DNA from 2 places in the Fusibacter fontis genome. Region 2 is predicted to be linked to the other one. Evidence: predicted binding sites of a transcription regulator. Region 2 holds the regulator's gene; the other holds the start of a gene.
The links. The regulator HrcA, encoded in region 2, represses chaperone genes, less so after heat shock. The targets are predictions, from matches to a motif close to TGTTAGCACTCNNNNNNNNNGAGTGCTAACA.
Positions count from the first base shown of each region.

Region 1: clpB (ATP-dependent chaperone ClpB) is a predicted target of HrcA. The motif match lies at 5,465-5,495, and genes of this name have one in related genera.

Region 1 is NZ_AP042445.1:918,714-929,090, forward strand. It holds gene ACZ41W_RS04120 (SLC13 family permease) at 1-1,155, opposite strand, end outside; gene ACZ41W_RS04125 (LemA family protein) at 1,328-1,897, shown strand; gene ACZ41W_RS04130 (TPM domain-containing protein) at 1,926-2,699, shown strand; gene clpB (ATP-dependent chaperone ClpB) at 2,770-5,424, opposite strand; gene ACZ41W_RS04140 (hypothetical protein) at 5,693-6,286, shown strand; gene adhE (bifunctional acetaldehyde-CoA/alcohol dehydrogenase) at 6,471-9,059, opposite strand; gene ACZ41W_RS04150 (DUF2804 domain-containing protein) at 9,541-10,377, opposite strand, start outside.
Region 2 is NZ_AP042445.1:776,179-786,555, forward strand. It holds gene mtaB (tRNA (N(6)-L-threonylcarbamoyladenosine(37)-C(2))-methylthiotransferase MtaB) at 1-436, opposite strand, end outside; gene ACZ41W_RS03480 (RsmE family RNA methyltransferase) at 433-1,173, opposite strand; gene prmA (50S ribosomal protein L11 methyltransferase) at 1,230-2,168, opposite strand; gene dnaJ (molecular chaperone DnaJ) at 2,372-3,553, opposite strand; gene dnaK (molecular chaperone DnaK) at 3,625-5,433, opposite strand; gene grpE (nucleotide exchange factor GrpE) at 5,463-6,020, opposite strand; gene hrcA (heat-inducible transcriptional repressor HrcA) at 6,099-7,124, opposite strand; gene hemW (radical SAM family heme chaperone HemW) at 7,285-8,469, opposite strand; gene lepA (translation elongation factor 4) at 8,657-10,377, opposite strand, start outside.

The sequences.
Region 1 (10,377 bases), 140 kb from region 2:
TGCATTGTTCACATCATATTCTTCAATTTCGGTCTTTGTCAACTTTCTTTTTGCAATTTCTTTTAAACTGTCTTTTAGGATGCCAGAAAATGCTCGAAGTTCAGTTGAATATCCCATTCTTTTATCCACATTTTGTTCTAAATCTTCAAATAGAATTTCAAGTTCTTTTTGACTGATAAAACGCTTTTGAATGTATTTTTTGTACTGTAAGTCTTGATGTGGTTTTTCTAAAATTGCAAATTCTTTTCTAAATAAAATATAGTAAGAAATGGTGCTAATCACGATTGCTATGATGGACTTCCATCCAAATGTCATCATCATAAAACCCATGTCCCAATCCCAAACATCGACCACCATCAAAACTGGTGGTGAAGCGAAGTTCGTCATCGCACCCCCAACAGAAATATTCACAAATAAGAGCGCAAGCGTCGCATATTTAAATCCCTTTGAAGGTTTAAGTACATAGAATTTATCCAGCAGCAATAACGCGCAAATGGTCATTGCAGCAGGTCCCGTAATAAACGAACTTAAAAATGCAGATAGAATTAATATCGAAATCCACCAAGACTGCAACGTTCCTTTAAATATTTTCACAATACGCCACAAGATGATTTCAAACAATTTAAGAATTGGACGACTAGAGGCAATGATCATGATGATAATAATAAAAATAGGCTCACGATAAGAAAGTGAATTTACATATTCAACAAATGTATGCCAATCGTAGTAAATAGAACACAATACCCCTAAAAGAACCGACCACAATCCGAATACGACCTCCACTTCACCTAAAAAGTGAAAAATGGTCGAAATCATCGGTTTCGAATTTTTATCAACTTTTCCTTCTGCTTTTAAATGCTCAAATCGTTCTTCAAACTCATGCGCCTTTTTATTGAAAAAATTGACGGATAACGAGTGAAAGATCGCCATAAAGAAAATCAATGTCACCACTATGTTAAAAGGCTCTTGTGCGAGTCTTGATTTCAGTATATCAAGTAACCCATCATTTTCATCCGTTGAATAGGATGCCTCAGATATAGGGAATTCCTTATTATCAATATGATGCGTCTCTTTATACTCTAATAAATAATAAAAAAATCCAATAAATAGTAACACGATTAATACGAAAATTCCAATTTTAATTGTTTTTTTCATATCCTGCCTCCAACATAAGAATTTTTATAAATATACCCTTTTTTTAACATCTTTTACGCTATTTATTAATGTTTTTTTAATTTTTTTCAATTATAATTAACCTGTCACTTAATTGTTGATATGACATTATATCCATTTAAGTACAAAATCAAATTTATAATGAGGTGTCATAATGAAAAAAGGTTTAGTCGTATTATTAGTAATTGGATTAGTTGTCGCGTTATTATTTGGAACCGTTATATCCAAATACAACAAACTCGTCACATTGAATGAAGAAGTAAAAAGCGCAGAAAGTCAAATAGATAACCAACTTCAAAGAAGAAATGACTTGATTCCAAACCTTGTTGAAACTGTAAAAGCATATGCTGCACATGAAGAAGAAATTTTCACTGGCATTGCGGAAGCACGTTCAGCAATGATGGGTGCATCAAACATGACGGATAAAGCAGAGGCTGATGCAGCGTTAAATAGTGCATTGGGAAGATTACTCGCAATATCTGAAAATTATCCAGACTTAAAGGCAAATGAAAATTTTATCCAATTATCGGATGAATTAGCAGGCACAGAAAACAGAATTTCTGTTGCGAGAATGGAATACAACGAAACTGCAAAAAGCTATAATAAAGTCGCTAAATCATTCCCAATGTTTATCTTTGCAAAAATGCTAGGTTTTGAAGATGCGAAATATTTTGAAGCTACTGAAGGTTCTGAACAAGTACCAACTGTCGATTTTGGTAACTAACAACGAATAAAAAATAGGAGTGATCCCATTGAATAAGCGAATAATTCCTCTCGTTCTACTGATTTTTATCACTGTAATGGGTGGTTGCATCACATTTGGCGAAAGTATCCCCGATCCAACAAAAAATTTCTATGTTAACGATTTTGCAGATGTTTTATCTGACGAGACGGAAAACACCATTGTTCAAACTGCTGCTCCTTTAGCTGAACAAACAGGGGCACAGATCGTCGTTGTAACAGTAGATTCACTGGATGGGTTAGACATTGAAACATATGCCTATAAACTATTTAAGCAATGGGGAATTGGCGATAGCAAAAAAAATAACGGCGTCCTATTACTTGTTTCTATGGACGACCGTGAAAGCAGAATTGAAGTGGGTTATGGACTTGAAGGTATCCTGAATGATTCTAAGACAGGACGTATCCAAGACAATTACCTCATCGGCAATTTCAAAGAGAAAAAATATGATGAAGGTATACTAGGTACCTACTTAAAAATCGCCGAAGAAGTATATGCGGAATACCAAATAGACGCTGACGACTTGAAAAGTTCAAATGACTATTACGTAGAAACATCAACTTCTGCTGATGAAGACTCAGAACTCACCATTGGCAAAGTATTGATAGGAATTATCATATTTATTGTCATTCTACTAGATTTAATTCTCAATCGTGGACGACTCACAAGATTTATCATCTATACCGCTGCAAGAAGTGGACGCGGTGGTAAAGGTGGCGGATTTGGTGGCTTCAGTGGTGGCGGCGGCAGCAGTGGCGGCGGCGGAAGTTCTAGATCTTGGTAAGTAAGCATGAATCAAACAAAAACCGATAGAGTAATGGATTCAATATCCATCGACTCTATCGGTTTTTTTGTTATTTACTAAAATAATACTGTCCGTCTTTTACATCTAGATGAATCACATCTCCATCTCCAAAAGTTCCAGCAATAATAGCGCGTGCTAAACGAGTTTCGACAGTTGTTTGAATGAAGCGTTTTACTGGTCTTGCGCCGAAAACTGGCGAATAGCTATCATTAGCCAGTTGTTTTTTCGCTTCTGAGGAAATGATTAAGACCATATTTTTATCATCCAATCGCTTTTGAACAGATTGAATAGTCAAGTCCACGATTCCCTCAATTGCTTCCAATGTCAGTGGTGTAAACAAAACAACTTCATCTAAGCGATTTAGAAATTCTGGTTTAAAGGATCGGTGCATCAACTCCATGACTTCATCACGAATAGACTCAGGAATCTGCGGTGCATTTGCATCTTCATGTCCATATTCGTTTTGACTCATATTTCCGTTTTGACTCATATTTTCGCTTTGACTCATATAATCTAGCAAAATGGAACTTCCAATATTAGAAGTCATAATAATCACGGTATTCTTAAAGTCTACCACTCTTCCCTGGCCATCTGTTAATCGACCATCATCCAGAAGCTGCAGCAGAACATTAAATACTTCAGGATGTGCTTTTTCAATTTCATCAAATAAAATGACACTGTATGGTTTTCTTCTCACGGCTTCAGTTAATTGCCCACCTTGTTCATATCCAACATATCCTGGAGGCGCTCCAATGAGACGCGATACAGAAAATTTTTCCATATACTCACTCATATCAATTCGTATCAAATTATTTTCGTCATCAAAGAGAGCCTCAGCAAGAGTTTTAGCTAACTCAGTTTTACCAACACCTGTCGGTCCTAAGAATACAAATGAACCAATCGGTTTACTTGGATCTTTTAGTCCTGAACGGGCGCGAATTACAGCATCACTAACATACTGAACCGCTTCATTTTGACCAATCACACGTTGATGAAGTATATTTTCTAAGTTTAATAGCTTCTCTCTCTCCGCTTCAATTAATTTTTGAACTGGAATTCCCGTCCATTTTGAAACGATTTCTGAGATTTCGTCTTCTGTCACTTCTTCTTTTAGTAAAGACTGATTATTTTTATCATTTTCATGTTCTTTTTGTATGGACTCAAGTTCGTTTGTCAGTCTAACTAAATCACCATATTTGAGTTGTGCAAGCGTTTCTAAATCATACTGTCTTTCTGCTTCATCAATTTTGTATTTCACTGCTTCAATTTCTTTTTTGACGTGTTTCTCTCGGTCTATTGACGCCTTTTCAACTTCCCATCTCGCTTTTAACGCATGTAGAGATTCTTTTAGCTCAGTGATCTCTAGCTCTAAATTCTCCAACCTTTGAATCGAGTGTTTATCTGTCTCCTTGCTCATCGCTTGCTTTTCTATTTCTTTTTGCATGATTTTTCGATTGAGTTGATCGAGTTCTTGCGGCATAGAATCAATTTCAGTTCTCAGCATAGAAAGCGCTTCATCCATTAAATCTATGGCTTTATCTGGTAAAAAGCGATCCAAAATATATCGCTCTGATAATTGAGCCGCAGCAATAATCGCTGAATCCGTAATTCGAACGCCATGATGAATTTCAAATCTTTCCTTTAGGCCTCTTAAAATGGCTATTGTATCTTCAATGCTCGGTTCTCCCACCAAAATAGGTTGAAAACGTCTTTCAAGTGCAGCATCCTTCTCAATATATTTACGGTACTCATCTATTGTCGTCGCACCAATCAGTCTTAATTCACCTCTTGCAAGCATCGGTTTTAATAAATTGCCTGCGTCCATTGCACCTTCTGTTTTCCCAGCACCAACAATATTGTGTAGTTCGTCGATGAATAAGATAATCTTTCCATCTGATTGACTCACTTCATCTAAAACTGACTTCAGTCGCTCTTCAAATTCACCTCTAAACTTCGCACCCGCTATTAAAGCCCCCATATCCAGTGCATAGATGGTCTTATCTTTTAATCCTTCTGGGACATCTCCAGCTAAAATTCGTTGCGCAAGACCTTCAATGACTGCTGTTTTGCCGACGCCTGGGTCTCCAATAAGAACCGGATTATTTTTTGTTCTTCGCGATAAAATCCTAATCGCACGGCGAATCTCTTCGTCCCTTCCAATAACTGGATCAAGTTTTCCTTTTTTAGCCATTTCAACTAGATCGCGACCATATTTTTCGAGTACTTGATAGGCGTCTTCTGGATTTTGCGACGTGACACGTTTGTTTTCCCTAATTTTTGCAAGTCCTTGTAAAAACAACTGACGGTCTATTTTATAATGATTTAATATTTGTTTTTCATCGCCACTGACATTATTTATAAGTGCCAAATAGAGATGTTCAACACTCATAAAGTCGTCATTCAATTTTTTAGCTTCATCTTCAGCATCAATCAGAACTTTATTTAATCGCCGAGATGCAAAAACCTCATTTTGATCTGAATACACTCTTGACATTTTTTCGATGATGTTCAATACATCTTGTCGATACGACTTGATGTCAATGCCATTTCCTTGTAAAACATTTGAGATTAAACCATTTTCATCTTCTAACAATCCATAGTGTAAATGAATGATATCTATTTGTGAATGATTGTACTTGATCGCCATTTTTTGTGCTGTTTCAATACTTTCAATCGTTTTTTTTGTCATTTTATCCGCATTCATAGTCTCACTCCTTATCTATCTAGTTTCGTTCAATTCCACAAATTAGCACTCGGCAAGCGAGAGTGCTAATTCTTAGCTTCATTATAGTTTTCTGCATTTTTAATGTCAATCAAAACACATATTATTTACAATCAATTTACACATTTATCAAGAGTCATATTCAAATGATCTTAGATTCTACTTGAGCGCACCTACTCAGCATGTTTTTAATTAAAGCCGCCCTGTTTGGGTAAGTATGTAAAGACATAAAACTGAAAAGAGGTAGCCTATGATTTATATGATAACGGGTGGCTATAATGCCGGTAAAACACGAAGACTCACTTCTATTTGTTGTGAAAAGAAAAAGATTGCAAATCGCATCGGTGGCTTTATTAGTGAAAAAATCATGATGAATGAAGTTGCCATAGGATATGCCCTCCGTAACATCACAAACAATCGACGCATTTTGTTAGCTTGTGATGCAAGTCATATGTCTGAAATCATGCATTTAAAAAATAATCAGGATATTCTTGAGCCTGTTATTTCACGCGAGCAATTAATTGGTCAATTTTCAGATGAAATAGATCGAGGATTGGAAGTCCATTTTAATGAATACTACCTTCACGATCGATTTATTTTTTGTAAAGATGCCTTTAATTATGCCAATACACTCATCTCTAATCTATCATTATCAAATGAAATAGACGAAATTTTTATCGATGAAGTTGGAAAAATTGAACTGTTGGGAGATGGATATTTTATAGGTTTAATCTCAGCTGTAAGGAGTCAAAAAACGGTTTATCTGTGTGTCCACGATTCCTACGTGAAAGATGTGATTGATCTCATCGAAAGTATTCATCATACATTTGGTTATTCAATTTAGTCACATTCATTCTGTTCAATTATATTCACTTATTATTTTCAGTCATTTTTTTCAGTTATTTTTTTCATCAAATTTAATTCAAATTAGCTCTTCCATGAAAATAAAAATATCCCCCTATCACGTCAGATAAGGGGATATTTTTTTGACAGGGTTTGAATCAAACCTAAGCGAAATTGTGGGGAGATCACTTAGCTTTTTGATCAAAGTTTTCTATATAAAGGGCTTTGATCTCTTCCATGAGTGGGTATCTAGGATTAGCACCTGTGCACTGGTCGTCAAATGCTTCCATTGACATTTTTTCTAAACTTTCAAAGAATTTGGTATCATTTACGCCACATTCTTTAATACTTAATGGTAACTCAATTTTAACTTTCAATGCATGGATTGCGTTAATGAGATTTTCGACTTTTTCATCGTCAGTTTGACCACCTAAGCCAAGATAATCTGAGATTGTTGCATATCGCCATTTTGCATTTGGATATTTATATTGAGGGAATGCCGCTTGTTTTCTAGGATTATCCACCGCATTGTATCGAATAACGGATTCGATGAGAAGACCATTGGCAACTCCATGTGGAATATGATGTGTCGCGCCGAGTTTGTGCGCCATAGAGTGACATACCCCTAAGAATGCATTTGCAAATGCCATGCCTGCCATAGTGGATGCATGTGCCATTTTTTCTCTTGCTTTAATATTCTCTGCGCCTTCATGATATGCAATTGGGAGATATTTAAATATTAATCGAATGGCTTCAAGTGCCATACCATTTGTAAATTCAGATGCAAGTACTGAAACATAAGCCTCAATTGCATGTGTTAAAGCATCTATTCCTGAAGCTGCAGTAAGTGATTTTGGCATGGACATCATAAGTTCAGCATCCACTATTGCCATATCTGGAGTGAGTGCATAATCTGCAAGTGGATATTTTTGACCCGTTTTTTCATCGGTTATTACTGCAAAAGGCGTTACTTCAGAGCCTGTACCTGCTGAAGTTGGTACAGATACCATAATCGCTTTATTTCGTAAAGTTGGGAATGGATACACTCTTTTTCGAATATCCATAAATCGCATCGCTAAATCTTCAAAACGCACTTCAGGGTGTTCGTAAAGAACCCACATAATTTTCGCCGCATCCATAGGAGAACCACCACCTAATGCCAAAATAGTATCGGGTTCAAACTGTTGCATCTCTTGTGCACCTTTATACGCAGTTGCTAATGTTGGATCCGGTTCGACATCGAAGAAAACTTTATAATCAATTCCTAATAAATCCAATTGACTCGTAACATGTCCAACAAATCCTAATTTATATAGCATGTGATCTGTCACTATGAAGACGCGTTTTTTACCCATTGTTTTTAACTCTGGAAGTGCAACTCCCAGTGAGCCATATTTAAAATAAATCTTTTCAGGCACTCTAAACCAAAGCATATTCTCTCTCCTCTCAGCAACGTTCTTAATATTCAGAAGATGTTTCACTCCAACGTTTTCAGAGATTGAGTTTCCTCCCCATGAGCCACAACCAAGCGTTAATGAAGGCGCTAGTTTAAAATTATAGATATCCCCAATCGCACCTTGAGAAGATGGCATATTGATAATGGTTCTACCCGTTTTCATCATTTGACCAAATTGTTGAATGCGATCTTGATTTTTAACTTGATCTGTATAAAGCACGGAAGTATGTCCAAATCCACCCAATTTAACAAGCGCATCTGCTTTTTGAAGCGCTTCCTCAAAGTTTTTTGCGCTGTACATGGCTAAAATTGGTGACAGTTTTTCATGAGCAAACGCTTCTGATATTTCAAGTGAATTCACTTCACCTATCAGCACTTTAGTTGCTTCCGGAACTTGAACTCCAGCCATATTTGCAATCGTCTGCGCAGATTGTCCGACGATTTTCGCATTTAATTTTCCGTCAATTAATATCACCTTACGAAGTTTATCCGCTTCCGATTTTGAAAGTACGTATCCACCGCGCTTAATAAATTCTTGTTTAACTTCTTTGTAAATGGATTCCACTACTATCACCGATTGCTCTGACGCGCAGATCACACCATTATCAAAACTCTTTGACAATAAGATGGAATTCACCGCCATCTTGATATGTGCCGTTTCATCAATAATTGCTGGTGTATTTCCTGCACCTACACCAATGGCAGGTTTTCCTGATGAGTACGCCGCTTTAACCATTCCTGGACCACCAGTTGCTAAGATCAAATCCGACTCTGCCATTACGAGTTGAGATAACTCAACTGAAGGTTCATCTATCCAACTGATAATATCACTTGGTGCACCTGCTTTTACAGCTGCATCGAGAATTAATTTTGCGGTATAAACGGTTGATTTTTTCGCTCTTGGATGTGGCGATAAAATAATTCCATTTCTCGTTTTTAATGCTAATAAGATCTTGAATATAGCGGTAGAAGTTGGATTCGTCGTTGGAATAACGGCTGAAATGACGCCAATTGGCTCTGCAATTTTACAAAGGCCAAACGCAGCATCTTCTTCAATCACACCACATGTTTTTTCATCTTTATATTTGTTGTAAATATATTCAGAAGCAAAATGATTCTTAATCACTTTATCTTCAACAATTCCCATGCCAGTTTCTTCATGTGCCATCTTTGCAAGAGTAATCCTAGAATTGTTCGCAGCAATTGCCGCTTGTCTAAAAATTTCATCTACTTGTACTTGTGTAAATGTCGCATATTTTTGCTGTGCTTTTTTAGTTAATTCAATTTGTGATTTTAATGATTGTTGATCGTTTACCATAAATAGCCTCCATGTTGTATCATTTTTTGAAGTTGGCCACCTCTTATGTTGTTAATAATATCACAATGTAATTGTACAAACAACCCTTTTCATTACAATTGATTAATAATTAAACGACATACATATCATGCAAATATTTCAAACATGTAATACTTAGCTCGTTAACGTGGGATAAATTGAGTTCCATCTCTAGAATGCTTTCAACCCATTTCATTTGTGTAATATAATTATCAAAAACGATATAATTCGACTGTTTTTATGATTTAAATTTACCCGATTATCTTGTTATTTAATTAACATTCAAATTCGCACATTTCCTATTAACGATACATCGATTGAACCGTTGATAAATTGATTGGTTGATAAATTGATTGGTTGATGAATTGATTGGTTGATCAATTGGTTGGTTGATCAATTGGTTGATTGACTCACTCATTCAATAAAAAAGCATGTCACTCTTATCAAGTGGCATGCTTTCGTATTACCATTTATTTTTTACTTTTTCTGCGAAACCTAAAAAATCATTCAGGTGCACTTTCGTACCATCATCTAAAATCGCAGTTCCTGTGAAATAGCCAAATACTTGATGCTGATCGCTCGAGATAATCTTAAGTGATGTGAAGGATTTTCTATCAAGAATGGGGTTAAAAACCGCTTCAAATCTGCCATCACTTGATGTAAATCGCCATGTTTTCATGTAATCTTCAGTACCATCATCTTTATTGGGAATCTCAAAAGTGACATGCTCCAGTTTATGAGCTTTTCCATCATAAAAAAGCATATTTTCTGTAGCATTTTCAGTATTTCCAAATCCATATCCCAAATTGAATCCAAATGAGTGTCCGTCAATTGAGCCTGTAGCAGCACTCCAATACCACGTATTCTCATATGTCCAAACGCCACGTCCCCAATCCAGAATAGCATGTGTTGTATCCGAATCAAATTTCATTTCATTTCCCTTATAGATGACGACGCCTTGTGCTTTCATACCGACAATTTTCTGGTTATAATAAAAAGCTTTTTCATCTTCTGAAAATGGCGTTGCAATGACCATAGAGTCTTCAGGTTCATTACTCAGAAGGACATCCACAATGAGCGGTTGATCCGCTTCAAAATCTTTCAAGTTTAAAAATAATCGACGTCCATTTTCTTCATGGTAAAAGTTGATTTCAATTTTGTTATTTTGAAAATGCAAATCACCTTCTTGTGAAGAAGATGGAAATTTCATTTTGCCTAAAGTCAAAAGCTTCATAGGACTCACAGTGGTCTCTCTTTGATTTTCAAAATCAAGTACAGTTGCACTCAAAAGCCCCAAATA
Region 2 (10,377 bases):
GTGTATGTGTGGTTATATGCTCGAGCTTCATTTCTTCAAACTGTTGTACTTTCATGATGTCTTCGATGATTACATACGGTTTTGATGTTAAATTCTGGCTGTATGCGTCAATATAAGACAAGATTTGATGACGTGCATTGGTGCCAATGATAATGTCCACACCTTCGATTTGTGATACCTCATCTGGTGAAATTTGTGCATAACATCCCATGACGATGACAATACTTTCGGGATTGTTTTTTTTCGCACGACGAATCATTTGTCGCGACTTTTTATCACTAACATGTGTTACCGTACACGTATTAATGATATAAATATCTGAAAAATCGTCAAAATCAACGATTTCATATCTGTTTTTATAAAAAATATCCATTAAAGCTTCTGACTCATATTGGTTTGTCTTACACCCTAGAGTCATGATCGCTACTTTATTCATTCAAGTTCTCCTAATTCATATTGCGCACAAGTCACAGCTACAAAACCCGCAGTTTCTGTTCTGAGTATGCGTTTTCCAAGCGTCGTCACTAAAGCGCCACTTGATTCTAGTAGATCAATTTCTTGAGGTTCGAGGCCGCCTTCTGGACCGATGAAAATTGCGATTTTCTTTCCAGTAAAGTCCTTTAAAATAGATTTCAGCCCCCTAGAATGCTCATTTTCATACAAGACGATAAATGCATCATATTCGCTGATATAAGATCCCATTTTTTTTATTGGAATCAGTCCAAACAATTCTGGAATTCGGTCTCTTTTGGATTGTTTGGCAGCTTCTTTTATAATTTTTTCGTATCGCTCTAGTTTTTTTGGAATTTCTTTATCTTTCCATTCGACGATACAACGATTTGAATCAATCAGATAGAATGAATGCACGCCTAACTCGACATTTTTTTGTAAAATGAGTTCAAGTTTTTGACCTTTAGGCATACATTGAAATAAATCAATTTGAACCGAGGATTCATGCGTATGAGCTGTTTTCAGACAAATCTCTAAGATGATTTGATCTGAATTTAATTCTTTTGTTTCTGTGATGTAAAGTGAATCTTCTGTTACGATTTCAATTTGCTCACCTAGTTTCACTCTTAATACACGCATGATATGGTTGATGGAATCTTTGTTTTTAATGAAGACCTGATTTGTATTCACTGAATCTTCACTTTCTAGAAAAAAACGATGCATGTCGACCTCAAATAATTTATTATTTTACAAGTTGTGTTCATGTAGTTGCGTTTGAATTAGATTCGTTTTTTTGAAACAACTACAGCCCATTCGCCCTTTTTCATCACTTCAATAATTTCAAAATTTCTTTTTTCTAATTCTTCTACGACCCAATCTGCTTTGTTAAGTATAATTCCTGAGCTTATGAAAATAGCATCTTGTTTGAGGATTTGGTCGATATCATCTGACAATTTGACGATGATGTCTGCAATAATATTTGCTACGACTAAATCTGCTTTTTCTGGGATGACTTCAAGTAAATTTCCACAACGCACATCTGTAACATGGGATAATCCATTTAACCGAATATTTTCTTTTGCAGTTTCAACAGCAGATGGATCAATATCAGCAGCAATGATATGGTTTGAACCTAATTTTCCGGCAGATATGGCAAGTATGCCACTTCCGCATCCTACATCAACAACTGTATCTGATGGATTCATGTATTTTTCAATCATCTCAATACACATAGAAGTCGTCTCATGAGTCCCCGATCCAAATGCATTTCCTGGATCTATTTCTATGATGATATCCGTATCTAGTGCTTCATACATTTCCCAAGATGGCTTAATAACAATATTTTGACCAATTCGCGTTGGTTTAAAATATTTTTTCCATTCATTTTCCCAATCCTTTGGGAACACTTCGTTAAAAGTAATTTCAGCAAGTCCAATTGGGATATTAAAATCTTTCAAATTTTCAAGCATTTCTTTTACTTCTAATGATACGGAGTCTGGATCAATTTCTTCAAAGTATCCCGTTAATAGAGCACCATCAAAATCTAATTTGCAGTTTTGAGGATCAAAATAATCCCATTGTCCGACGTCTTGATTGAGTAAATCCTCGTCTTCTGGATTGTTGACAAGTACACCCGTTGCACCTACTACATAAAGAATATTCGTCACTGCGTCAATTGCTTCAATAGCAGTTTTTATGTGAATTTCATAATATTTCATAACATATCCTCGCTTTCATTCATTTCTTGTAAAATGTCGAATCACTTGATTCTATTTTTCTTATTCCTATTAGATTAGTATGAATTTGTTTCAATCTATAATATATCATAGTTCTATGCTGTCGTCTATCGTTGAAACGCAATAAAAGGTTGAGCATCGCCCAACCTCTTTTTTAATGATCATATCTTGTTTTTATGTGAGTGTTATGTGAGTGAATCCTTGAGTTTATCAAAAAACTTTTTATCATTGCCTTTTTTTGAAGCTTTCGATCCTTCTTGTGTTTGAGACGAAGAAGATGGTTTTTTACCGTTCATTTCATCATCGAACTGTTGTAAGGCTTCTTTTTGCTTTTTATTCAAATTAACAGGGATCTCAATATTTACTTTCACATATTGATCGCCTCGACCATATCCATTGAGTACTGGAACGCCTTTACCTTTTAATTTAAAGGATTTTCCACTTGGAGTACCTTCAGGTATTGTGAACTTCGCTTTGCCATCCAACGTTGGCACCATGACTTCAGCACCTAGAACAGCTTGCGCATAGGAAATCCATAAATCGTAGTAAATGTCATTGCCATCACGACTAAAGAATTTATGTGGTTTAACTCGAATGACAACTATCACATCGCCACGAGGTCCACCATTTTGTCCTAAATCGCCTTCTGCACGTAATTGCATGTTTGCACCATGAAAAACGCCTGCTGGAATGTCGATTTCTTTTGAGATACGTTTCTTGATGATGCCATGTCCTTTACATTGATGACAAGCTTGATCATAGGTTTCGCCTTTACCTTTACATGTTGGACATTGTTTGACGCTAATGGATTCGCCAAATAAAGACCTTTGAGAATATCGCACTTCACCAGTACCGTTACAAGCGGTACATTTGTGTGTAGCTGTGCCGGGTTCGTTGCCCGCACCATGACACACGTCACAATCTTCAGTCCGCAAAAATTCAATGGTTTGTTTTTTTCCAAAAGCTGCTTCTTCAAACTCAAGGGTGATATCCACTCGAATATCTTTCCCTTTTCTAGCAGAAGTTCGACCTCTTGATCCACCAAATCCGCCAAATCCACCGCCAAACATTTCGTTGATTATATCTTCAAAACCACCAAAACCTTCAAAACCTGAAAATCCACCAGCGCCTGAATTTTGATTGACGCCTGCATGACCAAATTGATCGTAGAGTCGTCTTTTTTCAGTATCACTTAACACTTCGTAAGCTTCATTTATTTCTTTAAACTTAGCCTCAGCTTCTTTGTTATCAGGATTTCGGTCAGGATGGTATTTCATTGCCAGTTTTCTGTAAGCTTTTTTGAGTTCGTTTTCATCTGCGTTTCTTTCAACGCCGAGCAACTCATAATAATCAGCTTTGTTACTCACGTAGTATACCGCCTTTCCTATTTATGAAGGGCATCCTAAGATGCCCTCATTTAAAACTCATAGTCTAAAATTTAGTCTACCACTTCATAATCTGCTTCGTCAACTGGTTCTTGATCATTGCCTGGAGTTTGTCCAGCAGATGCTTGCTCTTTTGCGTAGATTTTTTGAGCAATTGGTTGGAACGCATTTGTAAGTGCTTCAAAGTCTTTTTTCATAGTTTCAATATCTTCAGTCGCCATAGATGTTCTCAATGCTGCGATTTTTGCATTTACTTCTTCTTTTTCAGAATCAGAAATTTGTTCGCCTAAATCAGACATTGATTTTTCAACTTCATAGATCATGTTGTCTGCTTTATTGCGTTCTTCGATCAATTCTTTACGTTTTTTATCTTCTTCAGCATGTAATTCAGCTTCTTTTACTTTTCTTTCAATTTCAGCTTCTGAGAGGTTTGTAGAAGATGTGATAGTAATGTGTTGTGATTTTCCAGTTCCTAAATCTTTTGCACTTACATTTACAATACCATTTGCATCGATATCAAATGTCACTTCAACTTGTGGTACGCCTCTTCTTGCTGGTGGAATACCGTCAAGTTGGAATCTTCCCATGCTTGTATTGTCGTTTGCCATTTGACGCTCACCTTGCAATACGTGAATATCAACAGCTGTTTGATTATCAGCAGCAGTCGAGAATACTTGACTTTTCTTAGTTGGAATTGTTGTATTTCTTTCAATTAATTTTGTAAATACGCCACCAAGTGTTTCGATACCAAGTGAAAGTGGTGTAACGTCAAGTAAAAGAACATCTTTTACATCTCCAGATAACACACCACCTTGAATAGCTGCACCTAAGGCAACACATTCATCAGGGTTAACGCCTTTATGTGGTTCTTTTCCTACAAATTTCTTAACAGCATCTTGAACTGCAGGGATACGCGTAGAACCACCAACTAAAATGACTTGTTCGATTTCAGATGGATCTAAACCAGCATCTTTTAATGCTTTTTTAGTAGGTTCCATCGTTGCATCTACTAATGATTTAGTCAATTGATCAAATTTTGCACGTGTTACATCGATATTTAAATGAAGTGGACCTTCAGCTGTTGCTGTGATGAATGGTAAATTTACATTTGTTGATTGCGTTGAAGACAGTTCTTTTTTCGCTTTTTCAGCTGCTTCTTTTAATCTTTGAAGCGCCATTCTATCTTGTCTTAAATCAACGCCGTGCTCGCTTTTAAATGTATCTGCTAAGTGATCCATAACGATTTTATCAAAGTCATCTCCACCTAAATGGTTGTTTCCGTTTGTTGCTAATACTTCGAAAACACCATCGCCAATTTCAAGAATTGATACGTCAAATGTACCACCACCAAGGTCAAATACCATGATTTTATGTTGTTTGTCAGTTTTGTCTAATCCATAAGATAACGATGCAGCAGTTGGTTCATTGATGATACGTTTTACTTCTAAACCAGCAATTTTACCAGCGTCTTTTGTCGCTTGTCTTTGAGCATCTGTAAAGTATGCAGGAACTGTAATAACTGCTTCTGTTACAGTTTCACCTAAATAACTTTCAGCATCTGCTTTTAATTTTTGTAAAATCATCGCTGAAATTTCTTGAGGAGAATATGATTTCTCATCAATTTTCACCTTGTGATCTGTACCCATTTCTCTTTTAATAGAACTAATTGTTCTATCTGGATTTGTAATTGCTTGTCTTTTTGCCGTTTCACCAACAAGTCTTTCGCCATTTTTTGTAAATGCAACGATTGATGGTGTGGTTCTGTTACCTTCTGCATTTGGAATTACTACAGCTTCTCCACCTTCTAATACAGAAACACATGAGTTTGTTGTTCCTAAGTCAATACCAATTATTTTTGCCATTTTAATAGCCTCCTTATCTCAACCTATAATTAATTTGCAACTTTGACCATACTTGGTCTGATTACTTTGTCATTTAACACATAACCGTCTTGAAACACTTCAATGACAACTTCACTTTGTCCCTCTTCAGCTTCCACTGTCATAACTGCGTGGTGCTTAACTGGATCAAATGGTTGATTGACTGCTTCGATTTTTTTAATGCCATTTCTTTCGAAAAATTCATCAAGATTTTTCTTAATCATCTTAATACCATCTAAAACTTTGCTATCTGAATTTTCAATATCACTAACAGCCAAAGCTCTTTCAAAGTTATCCATGACAGGTAATAACTCCGATAGAATTTTTTCGTTACCAAATTTGAAAATATCACTTTTTTCTTTTTCAACGCGTTTTCTATAGTTTTGGTATTCTGCGTTAATTCTCAAATACTTATCATTTAAAGCTTCGATTTCTTGTTTGAGAGATAACACTGGATCTGCGTCCACTTCTGGATTTGCAGAAGATTCAGTAGTTTCATCACCTACTGCAGTTTCTTTTGTTTCGTTTTCAGAAGGGATTTCTTCTGTGATGTGTTTTTTCTTAGTCATCTTATCCTCATTTTTTTTCGCTGAATTTGTTTTTTTAACACTCAACAATATCGCTCCTTTCAATTACAAGCATCACTATTATAAGTAAATGCCAGAAAATACATCGGATAATGTATTGCTAATGTAATTCACTGTAGATACAACAGTTCCATAATCCATCCGTTTAGGGCCGATTATCAGAATTCGTCCAGCGCTGTTGCCGTCTACTTTATATGAAGAGGCGACGATGCTACAATCTTCTAGCATTTCGACACCAATTTCATTTCCAATTTTAATGGTTAATTTGTTTTCTGGAATGGATTCAACAAGCGTTTCAATGGCTTGCTGATTATTGAGATAATCAAATATACCTCTTGCTTTTTCTGTTTCCGAAAACTCATATGTGGATAGTAAATGTGAAATTCCATCCATGTAATATTCACTTCCATTTAAGCTCTTTAATGCATCTCGAAGTATAGGAATTAAGTAATCTACGATGTTTCCAAATGCACTTAATTTTTCTTTAATCTTTAATATTGATCTTACGTCAATATTTTCAATAGTTTCACCCATCAAATGATCTAACATCGTATCCGAAATTTTATCTAATATAAATTGTTCGGTGTTTGATAGACCTAACTGAATATTTTTAACAATGCCAGTATCTGTGACTAAAATTAATAAAACTCGAGAATCTGAAACTTTAATTAATTTTAAGTTTGCAAGCTTACACTTGTTAAAACGTGGAATAGAAACCACCGCTACTAATTTTGTAAAATCTGATAGCAATTTTACGGCTTGTTTTGCAAGATCACTCGCTTCAATAATTTTGTTCAATAATAAAGATTGAATGATTTCTTTATCCCTAGAAGGGATGCTATTGTCTCGAATAAGTGAATCGACGTATAGTCTATACCCTAAATCCGAAGGTACCCTACCAGCTGATGTATGTGGTTGCATAAGATATCCTAATTCTTCTAAATCCGCCATTTCATTGCGAATTGTCGCAGAGCTGATACCTAATGGATATTTCTTGGAGATTGTTCTTGAACCTACTGGTTGGGCTGTATCAATAAAGTCGCTAATAATTGCTTCCAATATCTTAAGCTGTCTATCAGATATCATATGATTCACCTTCTTTGTTAGCACTCATTAATATCGAGTGCTAATTCTATTAATAATATACTTCTAGGCCATTCGTTTGTCAAGTTTGAATTTGAATGTTAATACTCTATTTACATTTTTTTAAAATTCTGGAATGAAACAGCCTATTTATGATTTCAATTTAAATCATGAATTCTAGAAAGACCTGATTTGCAACATCACGTCCATATGGCGTCAGGTGAATGGTGCCGTTATCGATTCGTATCAAGGACTGCGTTAAGCATTTTTTTAGCGCTTCATCAAAGAAAGTACGAAATTGAATTCCGTATTGTTTTTCGATTGCTTCTATGGAGATGCCTTTATTTAAACGAAGACCCAACATAATGGTTTCAAACAAATCTTCATGTGAATCGATGACCTCTTTTTCATCAACTGGAAATTGTTTGGATTCAATTTGAGTGAGATATTCAGTCAAATTACGTGTATTTCCAAACCGTACACAGTTCAATTTTGAGTGTGCAGATACACCAATACCAAGGTAGGGTTTGTTTTGCCAATAGATTAAATTATGTCTAGATTCAAATTGAGGTTTTGAAAAATTTGAAAGTTCATACTGAAAGATTCCAATTCGTTGTAATCCCTTGATCATTTCATGATACAGCTTTCTTTCAAGCGTTTCATCTAGTGCCTCAAAGTCTTTGGCGATTGATTTTTTATATAAAGGTGTCCCCTCTTCAATTTTCAAGCTATACGCCGAAACATGTGGCGGGTTTATGCGTTTTACCAATTGAATGGTTTCTTTAATGTCCTTAACAGTTTGTCCAGGTAGTCCAAACATGAGGTCAATACTGATATTCTCTATGCCTTTATCACGAATCATTTGATACGTATTCAGAAAATCCTCAACAGTATGAATTCTTCCAATATCTTTTAGTATTGTATTATTAGTTGACTGCAATCCCATACTGAATCGATTGATTCCTGCAGCAATGTAGTCGTCAAGTTTTTCTTCAGTTAGTGTGCCAGGATTTACCTCTATCGTAATTTCTGCATCTGATTGAATGTCACAATGTTTGCGTAGCGACAGTAAGAAATCGCAAATAAATCGACTATCAACAGAACTCGGTGTTCCGCCGCCAAAATATATCGTCTTAATTTCTCTTGATTTTAATATTGGATGATACAGTTTAACTTCATTATTTAATGCATCAAAATATCGTTTGATCAAATCGTTTGATTGTTGCTTACCTATTTGAACCGATATAAAATCGCAATAATCACATTTACTCACACAAAATGGCACGTGAATATATAATCCGATTTCGTTCGATTCGTCGTGTGCTGAACTATTAAGTAGTTGAATCATAGCTCCTCCTGAAATGATATTTAAATTTAGAAAAAGTAAATTGAATTCCAACTGGACTAAAAAATTCTGGAGTCAATCTCTCAAACCCAATTCCTCATTCTAAATGAAAGAAAAGGCTGTTTCAAGGGCATTCAATGTGAATCCTATAGAATCACAATGGTATGTCGCATTGATACAGCCATTATTGTTAATTTTCTTCGAATTTAAGGACTGTTAAAAATGCTTGTTGAGGAACTTCAACATTACCTAACTGGCGCATTTTCTTCTTACCTTCTTTTTGTTTTTCTAATAATTTTTTCTTACGTGAAATATCGCCGCCATAACATTTTGCAAGTACATCTTTTCTAAGGGCGCTAATAGTTTCACGAGCGACTACTTTTGACCCAATTGCAGCTTGAATTGGAATGACAAACATTTGACGTGGAATAACATCTTTTAGACGTTCGCAAATCACACGACCTCTTGATTCCGCTTTGGATTTATGAACAATCATAGAAAATGCATCGATCAATTCTTTATTTAATAATATATCCATTTTTACTAAATCTGATTGGCGATATTCTAAGAATTCATAATCAAGCGATCCATAACCTCGTGTTTTTGATTTAAGTGCATCAAAGAAGTCATAAATCACCTCATTTAGTGGGAGTTCATAATGTAAAACTACACGTTTTGGATCTAAATAATCCATGTGAATCATATCGCCTCTTCTCGATTGGCAAAGTTCCATGATGTTCCCCACATACTCATTTGGTACGATGATATTGGCTTTTACGATAGGTTCTTCCATCATTTGAATCTCAGTAACCGGAGGCAAGTTCGTTGGATTCTGAATCATCAAGACTTCACCATCATTTTTCGTCACGCGATAAATAACGCTTGGTGCAGTTGCAATAATATCCAAATCAAATTCTCGATCAATTCTCTGCTCAATGATTTCAAGATGAAGGAGTCCTAAGAAACCACATCTAAATCCGAACCCTAAAGCAACAGATGTTTCAGGTTCAAACGATAAAGCAGCGTCGTTGAGTTGTAATTTTTCAAGTGCATCTCGAATTTCATCATAGCTTTGACCTTCTGCAGGATAGATTCCGCAATAAACCATAGGTGTCGCTTTTTTATAACCTGGTAATGCTTCAGAAGTCGGTACAATACTTGAAGTTACCGTATCGCCCACTCGACAATCCTTCACATTTTTTATGCTAGCAGTAATGTATCCAACATCACCTGCGCGTAATTCATCAACTGGAAAAGGTCCTGGAACACTGATTCCCACTTCAACAACGTCAAATTTCTTCCCTGTTGCCATCATCAGAATCTTATCACCCTTTTTAACAGAACCTTCTACGATTCTTACATAGGCAACTGCACCTTTGTAACTATCATAGTATGAATCGAAAATAAGAGCTTTTAAAGGCGCATCTTCGTCTCCCGTTGGAGGCGGAACATCTGCTACAATTTTTTCAAGAACATCTTCTATGTTTAAACCTTCTTTTGCAGATATACGAGGCGCATCTTCAGCGAGTATACCGATTACATCTTCAATTTCAGCGATGACTTCTTCCGGTCTAGAACTTGGTAAGTCTATTTTATTGAGCACAGGGACTATGGCAAGTCCTTGCTCATCCGCTAAATGCACATTCGCTAATGTTTGTGCTTCAACGCCTTGAGTTGCATCTACAACGAGTAATGCGCCTTCGCAGGCAGCAAGTGATCTCGAAACTTCGTAAGTGAAGTCGACGTGACCAGGGGTGTCAATCAGATTCAGCAAATACTCATGTCCGTCTTTAGCTTTGTAAACAAGTCGCGTTGAATTCAGTTTAATGGTAATGCCACGTTCTCTTTCAAGATCCATACTATCTAAGATCTGATCTTTCATTTCTCTCTGAGTTAACAAGCCTGTTTTTT